4 regions of the Haloimpatiens massiliensis genome follow, and region 1 is predicted to be linked to each of the others. Evidence: riboswitches for the same ligand, from Rfam matches in the RefSeq annotation. Region 1 holds a riboswitch; each other region holds the start of a gene.
The links. A riboswitch is a leader RNA that binds a small molecule or an ion and turns the genes downstream of it on or off. The one in region 1 is predicted to bind cobalamin.
Positions count from the first base shown of each region.

Region 2: another riboswitch for cobalamin. It lies ahead of C1715_RS07165 (LPXTG cell wall anchor domain-containing protein); the one in region 1 lies ahead of C1715_RS17885 (YitT family protein).
Region 3: another riboswitch for cobalamin. It lies ahead of C1715_RS15870 (ABC transporter substrate-binding protein); the one in region 1 lies ahead of C1715_RS17885 (YitT family protein).
Region 4: another riboswitch for cobalamin. It lies ahead of C1715_RS10205 (magnesium chelatase ATPase subunit I); the one in region 1 lies ahead of C1715_RS17885 (YitT family protein).

Region 1 is NZ_LT854640.1:2,073,007-2,076,225, forward strand. It holds gene C1715_RS17880 (M3 family oligoendopeptidase) at 1-578, opposite strand, end outside; cobalamin riboswitch at 884-1,060, shown strand; gene C1715_RS17885 (YitT family protein) at 1,254-2,099, shown strand; gene C1715_RS17890 (DUF6199 family natural product biosynthesis protein) at 2,585-2,836, shown strand; gene C1715_RS17895 (hypothetical protein) at 2,912-3,219, shown strand, end outside.
Region 2 is NZ_LT854639.1:408,963-412,181, forward strand. It holds gene C1715_RS07165 (LPXTG cell wall anchor domain-containing protein) at 1-1,292, opposite strand, end outside; cobalamin riboswitch at 1,620-1,824, opposite strand; gene C1715_RS07170 (hypothetical protein) at 2,005-3,219, opposite strand, start outside.
Region 3 is NZ_LT854640.1:1,603,306-1,606,524, forward strand. It holds gene C1715_RS15860 (ABC transporter permease) at 1-364, shown strand, start outside; gene C1715_RS15865 (CGGC domain-containing protein) at 579-899, opposite strand; cobalamin riboswitch at 1,092-1,271, shown strand; gene C1715_RS15870 (ABC transporter substrate-binding protein) at 1,417-2,442, shown strand; gene C1715_RS15875 (FecCD family ABC transporter permease) at 2,491-3,219, shown strand, end outside.
Region 4 is NZ_LT854640.1:430,718-433,936, reverse strand. It holds gene C1715_RS10210 (magnesium chelatase subunit D family protein) at 1-307, opposite strand, end outside; gene C1715_RS10205 (magnesium chelatase ATPase subunit I) at 381-1,421, opposite strand; cobalamin riboswitch at 1,700-1,873, opposite strand; gene C1715_RS10200 (ABC transporter ATP-binding protein) at 1,930-3,219, opposite strand, start outside.

The sequences.
Region 1 (3,219 bases):
AACTTGCTTTCATTTTCCACATAGAAATTAGTAGAAGCTTCGTAAGCTCTCTTTCTCATTTCTCTATCTTTTGACTGTATGAAAGGTTCAAGCTGAGATAAATTTCTCTCTTCTCCTTCAAACATTATCTTAGCTGAAGCCTTCAGTTTATCGTACTCTGTAGTTAATTTATTTTCTTCCTTTAAATACTCTATTATCTTTAAATCAAAAGATTTTAACTGCATTTCTGCCAATGTGAAAAGCTGTTTTCCCCATTTTCCCTCTAATTCTTTTCTAAATTTTGAATTTACTAAGGTTTCATAGTACTTAGATATTAATCCTTCGTACTCTGGCATATTTTCATCCATAAACTCTTTTTCTTTTTCATAAAATTCATCTACTGTGTTTATGGAGTTTCTTATGCCAACTAATTCAGCCATAGATTCTACATCACTTCTTAGGGAGTTTATTTCTTCCATTATTTTATCTTGCTCTTCTAAAGATGCTGCTTCCCTAAAACTACTAATTAGTTTTGTAAAATCTTTTTCTACTTTTTTCATATCTGGTCTTACATATTGGTAATCTTTAAATTTTAGCATAAATTATTCCCCCTCTTTATTAAACTTTACAATGATACCATTTTACCACACTTAAATCTTTTTTTAAATTTCTATTTTCAGTTATTTTCTCTAAATTCATATTATTTTCACAATTCACGCATATTGGACTTTTATTGGAACCATAAAGACCTTAATGGAAGGACTGAAATGGACCGAATTTTTAAGGATAAATTATAAATAAAGAGATACTAAAGTATTATCCATGTATATCCCTAAAATATAGACAATATGACCATTGTCATACCTCATATAGGGATGTACAATAAAGATGAAATAGAGATAAAACTAAATAATAAGTTTTTGGTTTTCTTTTGAGAAATTAAAAGGGAATGTGGTGAAAAACCACAGCAGCCCCCGCTACTGTAATAGTGGACAACTCTTAACAGCCACTGGTTAAAACCGGGAAGGCAAGAGGCGGAAGAAACTAGAGCCAGGAGACCTGCCTAAAACTTACTGTTAAAATTTTTCGGAGGGAAGAATTACAGAAGTATAATGGTAACATTGTGAGCCAATTTATAGAGTTCTACTTTGTGCTTTATAAAATTATCTCCTAAATGATTAACTGTTATCTGCTGTAATGACTTCGCTTAGAAGTCTTTTTATTTTTCAATTAGTTAAAATAGCACATATAAAACAAAGAAGGAAGGAATTTTTATGAATATCAAAAATTTTAAAAGACTACTATGGGTAAGCTTAGGAAGTTTAATATACGCTTTAGCTATAAATATCTTTATATCTCCACATAAATTATTAAGTGGAGGCATAGCCGGTATATCATTACTAGCTCAATATATGAGCAATATTCCCTCAGGTTATTGGGTATTCATATTAAATATACCTGTGTTTATATTAGGACTCAAAAAGATAGATAAAGATTTTATATTTTTTAGTTTAGTAGGAATGTTAACTATGTCTCTTTTCTTAGTACTAACAAAAGACATCTCTTCTTTGGTAACAATAGACGATCTAGTAATGTCAACCGTATTTGGTGCCGTACTAAGTGGCCTAGGCATGGGAATCATATTTAGAAATAGAGCTTCTCAAGGTGGAACAGACATAATAGCTGTAATCATAAGACAAAAAAACGGTGCTAAAATGTCCACATTATATTTTATACTAAATGGCCTAATAGTAGTTATGGGAGTATTTGCTACAAATTTAAAATTAACATTGTACACAGTATCTCTAATGTATATAAAATCTCTAGTAATTGATAAAGTTATAGAGGGGTTTGACCAAAAGAAAATAGTCATGATAGTTACTTCTAAAGCAGAACAAGTATCTCAAAAAATTATGAACAACATAGGCAGAGGTACCACTTATCTATATGGAGAAGGTGCTTATACTGGAGAAAAGAAAAAAATCATATATTGTCTATTAACAACTAAAGAATTAAATAATGTAAAAAAATTAGTAGATGAAATAGATAAAGAAGCTTTAATATCAATATCAGAAGCAGAAGAAATCAAAGGAAGAGGTTTCCTAAAACCTGCCCTATAAGCATAAATTGCAGGGCAATTTATGGCTTAAGTGTGCTAGTGTGCTAGTGGCTAGAGGACTAGAATTTAGTTGTAGTGGAGAGTTGAGAATTAATAATTAATAGTTAATAATGAAGGTGAATTTTTCTTCATCCCATTACGAAAAATTTGAAATTTAAGATAGCTAATATAATTTCACGTTGTGAAATTATATTAGCTATCTTTTTTGGCTTAACTTAAATCTTTTATTGGCGGTATTCAGTCTAAATACGTAGATATGGTCAAAAACTCTTAAAGGAGTTTTATTATAGTATTTAAAATCTAAAATCCAGTCCGTGCTTAAACTTTAAAAATTACTACTAAATCATTTAACGATTGGTAATTGGGACTAGAGACTAAAAGAAAGGCTACCCCTAAAAAATAATATAGTAAGCCTTTGCTTTTTTCTTACAATTAAATATGTTATAATATGTAATATATATATTTTTTTGTGGGAGGTAACTAATTATGTATGACCCATTTTATAACCCAATCGAAGAAATCCTTGGAAAAATATTTATAGGTGCTTTTTTAATTTTTCTTATTATAATATCAATTCTAGGAATCAAATATCCTAAAGACATATTTATGTTCCGTTTAAAATCAAAATTTAAATTTGGAGCCGAACCTAATGAAAATGCTATAAATTCTACAAAACTATTCTTTAAAATATTTCTTGTAATATGCTTAATATTTTTTTTACTATTAATATTTTTGTAAAAAATCAACTACTTTCTTTATAATTTATTTAATTTCTATATTTTCCTATTTGTATATAGAAGGAGGCCATTTACAGTGAACACATTAAAAAAACTTACGTATAGTAAGAAATTTATTATCTACTTTACTATATTGTATATTGCCATAATTGCTGGTTTAGCAGTGTGTAATATAAATCATATAGATGACTATAAAAACAAAACTCTAGGATATTTTTACAACATAACAACAGTGACTAAAAATAATGAAAAAATGTATAAATGGCATTTAGGTGTACCTAGTAGCAAAGATACGAGATATATAATACAAACATCAGCAAATGAAAAGGAACTTAGAGAGTTTAAGAACTCATTAGATGCTACAGACGAAAAAAAACATGGAAT
Region 2 (3,219 bases), on a different contig from region 1:
TGTCCTATACTATCTCTAACAATATACATTACTGAACTGTCACTTTCCTTATCTGGTGCATAAGGAATAATATATAAATAAACTTCTTGATTATTTTCTTTTGTGGCATAAGCTGTAGTTAATATAGGAGTACCTTTTGTAATAATTTCATCTATCCTATAAATCTCTTCCATAGTGTTTGCATCTATTACGTGGAATGGTTCATTACTTCCCATAGTATGTCCACCACCACCAAGATATAATCTATCATTATAAATTACTGGACTTGATTGAGTTCCACCACCATCAACATCAGAAATGTATGCCTTCATACTCTCTTTTTTAAAAGACCCATCACTATTTATCTCATATGAACGTACTACAGCTCCCAGACTTCCAGCACCGCTAGCAGATATATATATACGGTTATTCTTTGGATAATATACAATAGTGGATGAAACCACTTCTTTATTTGGTAAAACCATGGAATCAATTATTTTTCCTGTTTTTGCATCAACAGATCTTACTACACTACCCTCTCTTCTAATTTTACCTTGATCTGCAAATATAACTGCTCCATTTACAAATGCAGGACCCGCATTTGTTCCAAATCCTAACATTGTATTAGTTTCTACAGTCCATGCTGATTCTACCACTTCATCTGATTTTGAAGGATCTACATCTGTAGTTTTAAAAGCAGCATATTTTCCATTACGATCTCTTGGTCCTGTATATACATAACCATCATTGTAAAATACCTGTGCTTGAATTTGTGCACCCTCTGCTATTGAAGCAGTAACAAATAACTGTTCTAAAGTATTTGCATCATATGCGATTAAATATGTTTTCCCTGGCTGTCCGTTTTTTCTTGTAACATGTCTTGGAACAAAAATCTTACCATCACCATAAGCCAAATTTATAAAAAATGCGGCATCTCCTGGAGCTGGTGCAGTTTTTATTACTTTTCCAGTACTAGTTTCAAATTTAATAAGTTTTTCATATATATAACAATAAGTATAGTTCCCTACTATAATAGGAGTGCCTGGAGTAGTAACCCAATCCGAATCGCTTTTAGATTCAGTATATTTCCACTTTAATTCCATTTCTTCACCATTTCTTGGGGTTTTGGCATCAGATACTCCTTGAAGCTTTAAATTTCCCATAAATTGTGGCCAGTTTAAAGTAGTACCAGCTTCTACTAACTTATCTGTTTTTTTCGTTTCAGCAAATACACTGGTAAAATTCGTTAATACCATAGCCATAATAATTACCATGGCCAAAAAATGTTTAAATATATTTAACTTTTTTTTCATTTTTCACACACCTTTTAATTTATTGATTTAAGATATAGTACATATTATTTTAAAATGCTGTAAATTTCCATTTTAAACTTAGTAATTCTATTAATATAGTTAAATTTAAATACATCAGTTTGAATTTAAAAATAATAAGTCAGTATGCTAGTATATTTAACTTGTTATTTCTTTTCATGTACCTTATGTAACTTTAAAACTAGTAAGTATACAACATAAACTTTTAAAAAATCACATAAAAAAATCTTCTAACACGAGGTTAAAAGACAGCGAATAAATAATATGAAAACATTTCCACATTTAACACCCCCCTATTAATCGTAGAGACTTTGGTGAAAAATATAGGCAGATATCCTGACTTAAGTATCATCATTTAAAAATGTCTTCCCAGTTACCCAGTGACATAATATTCTTAAACTCCTCTATTACAGTGGCGGAACCGTTCAGGATTTTAACCTGATTCCCTTTTAATCCATTGCTAAATCTTAATAAATAACTCTTCAGCAACGAAACCCATATTTTATTATTAAATTATTAACATGTTCAAGATAATATTAACTATACGGTATAATATTGTCAATAGTAGAAATCAGTAGAAATACGAAATAAAGAAGAAATTTAGAAATAATTTATTTATTTTAAGAAAAATAAGATAAAAATAGAGACGGTTAAGAACTTTTATCTAAAAATTCTTAACCGTCCCCCTACTTCTTTACTTTCCTCTGCTTAAAGCATAAGCTTCTCTTGTTAAAAACTGCTTTGTCTTAAGATATTCAGGTATGTTCTTTTCCTCATTATTTATAGTTATATTAGCAAATTTCCTTCTTAATTCTAGCATGTACACATTATTGTCATAAGGTAGCTTTCCAATACATCTCAGTCTAAGTTTAAAATTATCATCCAGTTCACTTATATTAAATAGAGTGAGAAATCTTTTACATCTTCCTTTGAAAGCTTCTTCAGGATCAAGATTATCTATTTCAGTGTTATCAAAGATAAAATCAATATTTAGATATCCATCCTCAGCATATATGTTTGATTTGCAGAACTCATTTATATATTGTCTATTTTGATTAGCTCTAGAAATTCTCGAAAATTCCTCAAGCTCATCTATAAAGGTCAAAAAGGACGAATCATCAATAATTCCTTTCATTTGAAAACCTTCACTAGTATGATCAGATATAGCCATAAGTATTGATACAAGTACCATTGTCTTAACATAATCATATTTATTTACATTTAATGTTTTGTAATCTGAATAGTTAAAAGGTCTATTACTAAATACGGACAATTTTCTAAACAAAAGAAAAGCACTCATTATTCCATGTTGGTAGTTTTCAAAATCCTTTGAATATCTAATGTGCCTAGAATAACTAAAGTACAACTGCATTTTAAGTTTATTATTTTTTAAAATTTTACTCTCCTCTTCTGTTAAATTTAAAATTGCTTCTTCATTTACTCCCTTTATCTCCCCACTATATCCATTAAATTTAAATATCTTTTTAATAATTTGCTCTGACTCTTCACCTGATTTTCGTAAAAAACTAAAATTATAACTTATAAGATTTATGAAATCTTTTATTAAATTATCGTGTATATCTGAATAACTAAAATCAAATTCACTAAAGTCTTTTATTCCAAAATGAGGCAGTATACTTTTTATATTTTTATTTATAGAATTTATTTTCTTTATAGGATAGCCAAGATCATGAGTTAAAGCTCCTAAACATCTTACGGAATCATTATAATCTTCAAATTCTTTAATAAGATCATCTAACTCAATTACATCCTGAAATACTTCTGAATATTTACTTTTTCTAAACACATCGGATATTTGCCTTAATTGTTCATCTTCCTTACCGTATTTGTTAAAAAAAATCTTAAATTCATGATTTTTTATAATATATTCACCTAAAAAATATACCCA
Region 3 (3,219 bases), 470 kb from region 1:
GCCTAAAACTTTACTTATTATAGCATTAATAACTGTACTTCTTACTATGGTTTTTGGAGCACTAGCTCTTGCTATAAGTATTTACGCCAGATCCTTCAAGGAAGCTCAAACTTACTTGACTCCTTTAAGCTTTATAGGAATGCTTGGTTTTACATCATACTTCATAGAACCTAAAAATATGTCCATGATATTCTTAAATATCCCTGTGGTAAATGCCACAGCAGTTATAAAAGAACTTATCTTGGGAATGTTTAATGCAAAGCATTTAATAATAGTGCTTGCATGGATGCTCCTTTACATTGCTTTATCCATATCTTTTGCAAGATATATGTTTAGTAAGGAAGAGGTTATATTTAGAACTTAAAAATCAAATCTTAAAGATACAAAGATAATAAGAAAAATGTAAGATGTAAGATGGGGACAGTTAAACAGGGGTTGCATAATGTATAATTAAGATAAAAATTTAGTCGGCTGTTGCATTGCGATAAATACTAAAATATATTGTGCAAGTTTAAAATTTGCACAATATATTTTATATAAATTTCTTAATGCAGCAGCTTTTTTAAAAAGATTTAAAATCAATGACTTCCATTAACTACAGTAAATCCTTTGCCTTTTAGAAACTCTTCTATTTCATTATATCTAGAACATTCTACATCTATGCATAAAGCCATATGTACAGTGTCCACATTTACATTGTGAAGCTGATTTATCTTATATTCTAGTTCTTTATTTAAATCTTTTTCACAACCGTTGCAGTGAAAGAATCCACAAAGTTTAACGTCTTGATCTTTATAAATTTCAAAAGCTTTAGATTTTTCATTAAAAGCTTTAAAACATCCTACTCCAGCACATTCATAGGTGATTTTATTACAAACCATAATCGCTATATTTTTCAAAAGACCATCTCCTAACAAAATAAAATTATAGTGAGCTTAATCTAAATATAACAATATAATGGAATTTATTCAATGAAATTTATATAGAAGCAGTATTGACTAATATAGTTAAATCATATAAAATAATTCCGAAAGGTGAATTAAAACTTTGATAAATCAAAAAAAATGAATTAAAACTTGAATAAATTAAAAATGAATATAAATCTTTTGGGTTCGTAAAAGATTAAAAGGGAAGATTGGTGTAAATCCAACACAGCCCCCGCTACTGTAAGCACTACTTGTAAATAAATATGTCACTGATTTAAAATTGGGAAGACTATTTACAGGGTTTCATGTGTAAGTCAGGAGACCTGCCTAATTGAGCTTATTTGCGTTTTACTTCGGAGGGAGGTAGTAGCTGTATATTTTGTTGTGAAAATTTAGCTATCCTTTGGGATAGCTTTTTATTTTATCAAAAATTAATCAATTGAGGGGAGGACAGGTTTAAAGGCAAAAATGCCTTTAAACGAAAAAATTTATGAAAAAGAAAATAATAAGTATTTTAATAGCTTTAGGAATGATGACATCTTTTGCTGGATGTAAAGATGCCAACAAAAATTTAAATGATACGAGTAAAAATGATAAAAAAGTAGAAGAAAAAGGAAAAGAAAAAAGCAGTCAATATCCATTGAACATAAAAAATTATGATGCAGATGGAAATGAATATGAACTAAAAATAGATAAAAAACCAGAAAAAATTATAACTACCAATCAAACAACTACAGAATTATTACTTACACTAGGACTTGGTAAAAACATGGTAGGTACAGCATATTTAGATAATCCAGTTCTACCAGAACTTAAGGCTGAATATGATAAGATACCAGTTTTATCAGAAAAATATCCATCAAAAGAAGTTATTATTTCTAAAAAACCTGATGCTATAGTGGGATGGTCTTCAGCATTTTTTGAAAAAAATCTAGGTGATGTTAAAACATGGAATGAAAAAGGTATGACTACATTTATTCAAAGAAATACATTAGGAAAAAAATGTACAGTAGATAATATCTATAAGGATATAGAAGACTTAGGAAAAATATTTGATATAGAAAACAAGGCTAATGAAGTAATAACATCTATGAAAAAACGAGTAGAAGATGTCCAAAGTAAGATAAAAGGGAAAAAAGAAGCTAAAGTACTTGTGGTTGAAGGTATAAGTGAAAATAAATATTATGCTTACGGACAAAATTCTCTTGTAAATGACATGGTTAAAATGGCTGGAGGAGTTAATGTAGAAACCAATGAAAAAGGTGGAGAATATAGCGCAGAAAATATACTAAATAAAAATCCAGATGTAATAGTGCTTATACATTTTGAAACTCAAGTTAAGGATAACAAAGAAGCAGATGCCCTATTAAATAATAAAGTACTTAAAGATGTAAATGCTATAAAGAATAAGAAAATAATATACACTCCACTTGCAGAAACTTACGCTGGAGGGGCAAGAACTATAAACGGAATAGAAAGACTTGCAAAGGGATTCTATCCAGAATTATTTAAATAAGCAAAAATATTTTAATAAAAGAAAAATTAGAGGAGAATATCTGAAGAAATGGACAAGAAATGTAACGGGGATAAACAAAAGGTGATATTTAGAAAAAAAACATCTATAATGGTACTAGTTACAATTTTAATAGCATTTTTAGCTATATCAGTGATAATAGCCGTAATATTTGGGCCAGTTAAACTTCAAATTAAAGAGGTATTTAGAATAGTTGTATACAATATATTTAAAATACCTATAGGGGATAAACAAACTCTTGTTAAAGGAGTAAGTTATGAAATAGTATGGGGAATAAGATTTCCTAGGATATTACTAGGTGCTATAGTGGGAGCTGGTCTTTCTGTAGTTGGTGTTGTAATGCAAGCTATGGTTCAAAATACCTTAGCAGATCCCTATATACTTGGAATTTCTTCAGGGGCTTCTCTAGGAGCAACTTTTTCCATAATGATAGGAGTTACTAAATTTTTAGGAGGCAACTCCATAGGAATTTTAGCATTTGTAGGTGCCCTAATCTGTTCAATATGCGTATATACTCTATCAAATATTGGAGGAAGATGTTCATCAGAAAAGCTCATACTTTCTGGTGTGGTGGTAAGTGCCATATGTTCCGCCTTCACAAGTTTTATAATATTTATAGCGGGAAACGAAAGGGGCATTAGAAATTTAACCTTTTGGCTTATGGGCAGTTTAGCCAGTGCTTCTTGGAAGAATATTATTTTGCCTGCTGCTATTATAATAGTAGGAACCTTGTTTTTTCTAAGTCAGTTTAGAAATTTA
Region 4 (3,219 bases), 1.6 Mb from region 1:
ACAACATATTTCCATGAGCTTTTTTTAGTATTCCTGATTCAAAACTTTTTTCTCCTTTAGCAATTGCCTTTTCAATATCAATTGTTCCAAGTAGTCTATCCTCTGTTACATTTAAAGGTAATTCAATAACTTGCATATCTTTCATCAACTGAGCCAGCCCTCTTACTAGTGTAGATTTTGCTGTGCCTTTTTCTCCACTTATTAAAACCCCTCCTATAGATGGATTAATTACATTGAGCATAAGAGCTTTTTTAACTTTTTCCTGTCCTATAATTGCCGAAAAAGGATATACACAATTTCTTTTCATCACCCTAAAACCACTCCTTTCTCCTTCATAATCCTTCAATTATAATCTGTATTCTATCAATTGTATGTTTCTATTAAGCCATTGCTATTTCATTTATTATTTCTTCCACTCTGGAAAAGTTTATAACACCTTCTTCAAATGGTTTTCTTCTCATTCTATGTGGAAGTGTAAGTTCTGCTGCTTCTATCATATCTTTGCTATTAACTTTATATCTACCATTAAAGGCAGCTATTGTTATTGCAGTTTTAATCATACTTATATCTGCTCTGTGACCATCTACATCCATTTCTATACTTATGGATGCAGCCATTTCCAGTATTTTATCATCAAAAATTACTTCTTTAAGAACTTCTTTCGCTTTTAAAATTTTATCTCTTAACTTCTGCTGTTCTTCATTATAGCTTGATATAAAAGCTTCTTTATCCTTTTCATATTCAAGTCTTCTTTTTATTACTTGAACTCTTTTGTCATTATCCCTTTCTCCTATTACATCAACCACCATGCCAAATCTATCTAAAAGTTGAGGTCTTAAATCTCCTTCCTCTGGATTCATAGTACCTACAAGAATAAATTTTGCTGGATGAGAAAAAGATACCCCTTCTCTTTCTATGGTATTTACACCCATAGCTGCAGAATCTAATAAAACATCCACTACATGATCATCCAGAAGATTTACTTCGTCAACATAAAGAATATTTCTGTTTGCCTCAGCTAAAATTCCTGGCTCAAATTTCTTTTCCCCCTTTTTAATTGCATATTCAATATCTAAAGTACCTACTACCCTATCCTCTGTAGCACTAACAGGTAAATCTACCACTTTCATTTTTTCCTTAACTTCACTTAATTTTTTACCTGCCGATGCTTTTTCACAACATTTCGCACACATAGTACTTTTATCCTGAGGATTACATCCAAAAATACATCCTTCAACCTGTGTTTTTTCTGGTAAAAGCTCTGCTAAAGCGCGAACTGCTGTAGATTTAGCCGTTCCCTTCTCTCCTCTAATTAAAACTCCTCCAAGAGATGGATTTATAACATTAAGTATCAACGCCTTCTTCATATTTTCCTGTCCAACAATTGCTGTAAATGGATAAACACTCATTATATTTTTCATTTGAAAAACTCCTCTCATTCTTCTAACTTATAAGTTATAACTTGTCCCTATATTCAAACCGCAAATATCAAAGTTCGAAAATACTATCATAATAGGAACATCTAAAGCTTGTTGATTTTAAAAATTTCATAATGTTTTTTGTGAATAAAGTATTTTTATTATGTAAAAAACAAAACCTCCGCAAAGCGAAGGTTTATATATCTATAATGAATAGTACCTTAAATATTTTACAAAAATACTTAAAGTCGTTGTTAAATATGTTTTACTTCCCTCCGAAGCTTCATATACTGATTTAGGCAGGTCTCCTGGCTTACGGGTCACTCTCTACCATCCTTCCCAGATTACTCCAGTGGATTTGGTTTCGTCTCCGTATACAGTAGCGGGGGCTGCAGTGGATTTTAACCACTTTCCCTATTAAATCATCATCTGATACCTAAAACAACATATTAAATTTTTAACGCAATTGTAATTATAGCAATTGGTTCTATAAAATGCAAGATTTATAATTTTAGCTCCAAGTCATTTTCTCTAGTTCAATATGGCTGCGATACCAATCATCATTTTGTAAAAGTTCTTCAGGAGAACCTGAACTTTTAACTCTCCCATCCTCTAAAATTACCACTATATCACTGGCAATTATAGATGATAAACGGTGCGATATGGACAATATTGTATGGGCTTCACTTGCCTTTTGCAGTACAGATACTATTTTCTCTTCTGTAATAGAATCAAGATTAGCTGTAATCTCGTCCAAAAGAAGTATAGGAGGTTCTGTCACAATGGCTCTTGCTATTGCCAAAAGCTGCTTTTGTCCCTGTGAAAAAAGTGTATGACTCGTTATTTGAGTGTCTATACCATTTTCCAAAGTTACTATATAATCTGTCATACCTACAAAATACAAGGCATCTTCAATTTGTCTCCTTGTAATATTCTCGTCCTTAAGACTAATTTGATCTGCTACTGTTCCCTTTATAATATGAAAGTCTTGATCCACATATCCAAATATTTTACGTTTTTGCGAATTGGGGATTTGGTAAACATCAATGCCGTTTATTGTGATGCTCCCCTTTGATGGTTTAAGAATCCCCATAATCAACTTGAATAATGTAGATTTTCCAACCCCTGTTCTGCCTACAAAAGTAACCTTCTCATTTGATTTTAAATTAAGATTAATATTCTTAAGAACATCATTGCCCCCTTCATATTGAAAAGTGACATCATTAAATGATAATCTATCGTCTCCACCTATATTAATGATATCCTCTATCTTTAATTCATTTTTCTTAGAGTCATCCTCGTTTTCATCGTAAAAATTATCCACTCTGTGGATGCCAGATAAAGCCTTTTGAATACTTTGTAGTTCCACACCCAAGTTCTCAATAGGTGTAAATAAGTTAGATATTAATTCAATGGATGCTGCAACCATACCTAAAGATATACCTAGATAATTTAATTGTTTCGATGACAATATTACAATAAGTCCAATAACTGTAGCACGAATAATCTGAATAATTGGAGAGAATACAGAATCATAAAAATTTACCTTCTCAACTGTTTTGTAATTATCAAGTAAATGTTTAGTATAGTTCTTTTCCATGTAATTTTCTTTGCTATAGGATTTAATCATCTGTATATTTTTTAAGCTTTCGGAAATATGATTGTTTACCTTGCCTACCAATATTCGATTTTCAATGTGTGCCTTAAGCATTCTTTTTTGAAAAATTCGTGTAATACCGTAAATAATAGGTAGCAATATTAAAGTTAACACTCCAAGCTTTGCACTAAACATCCAAATAGA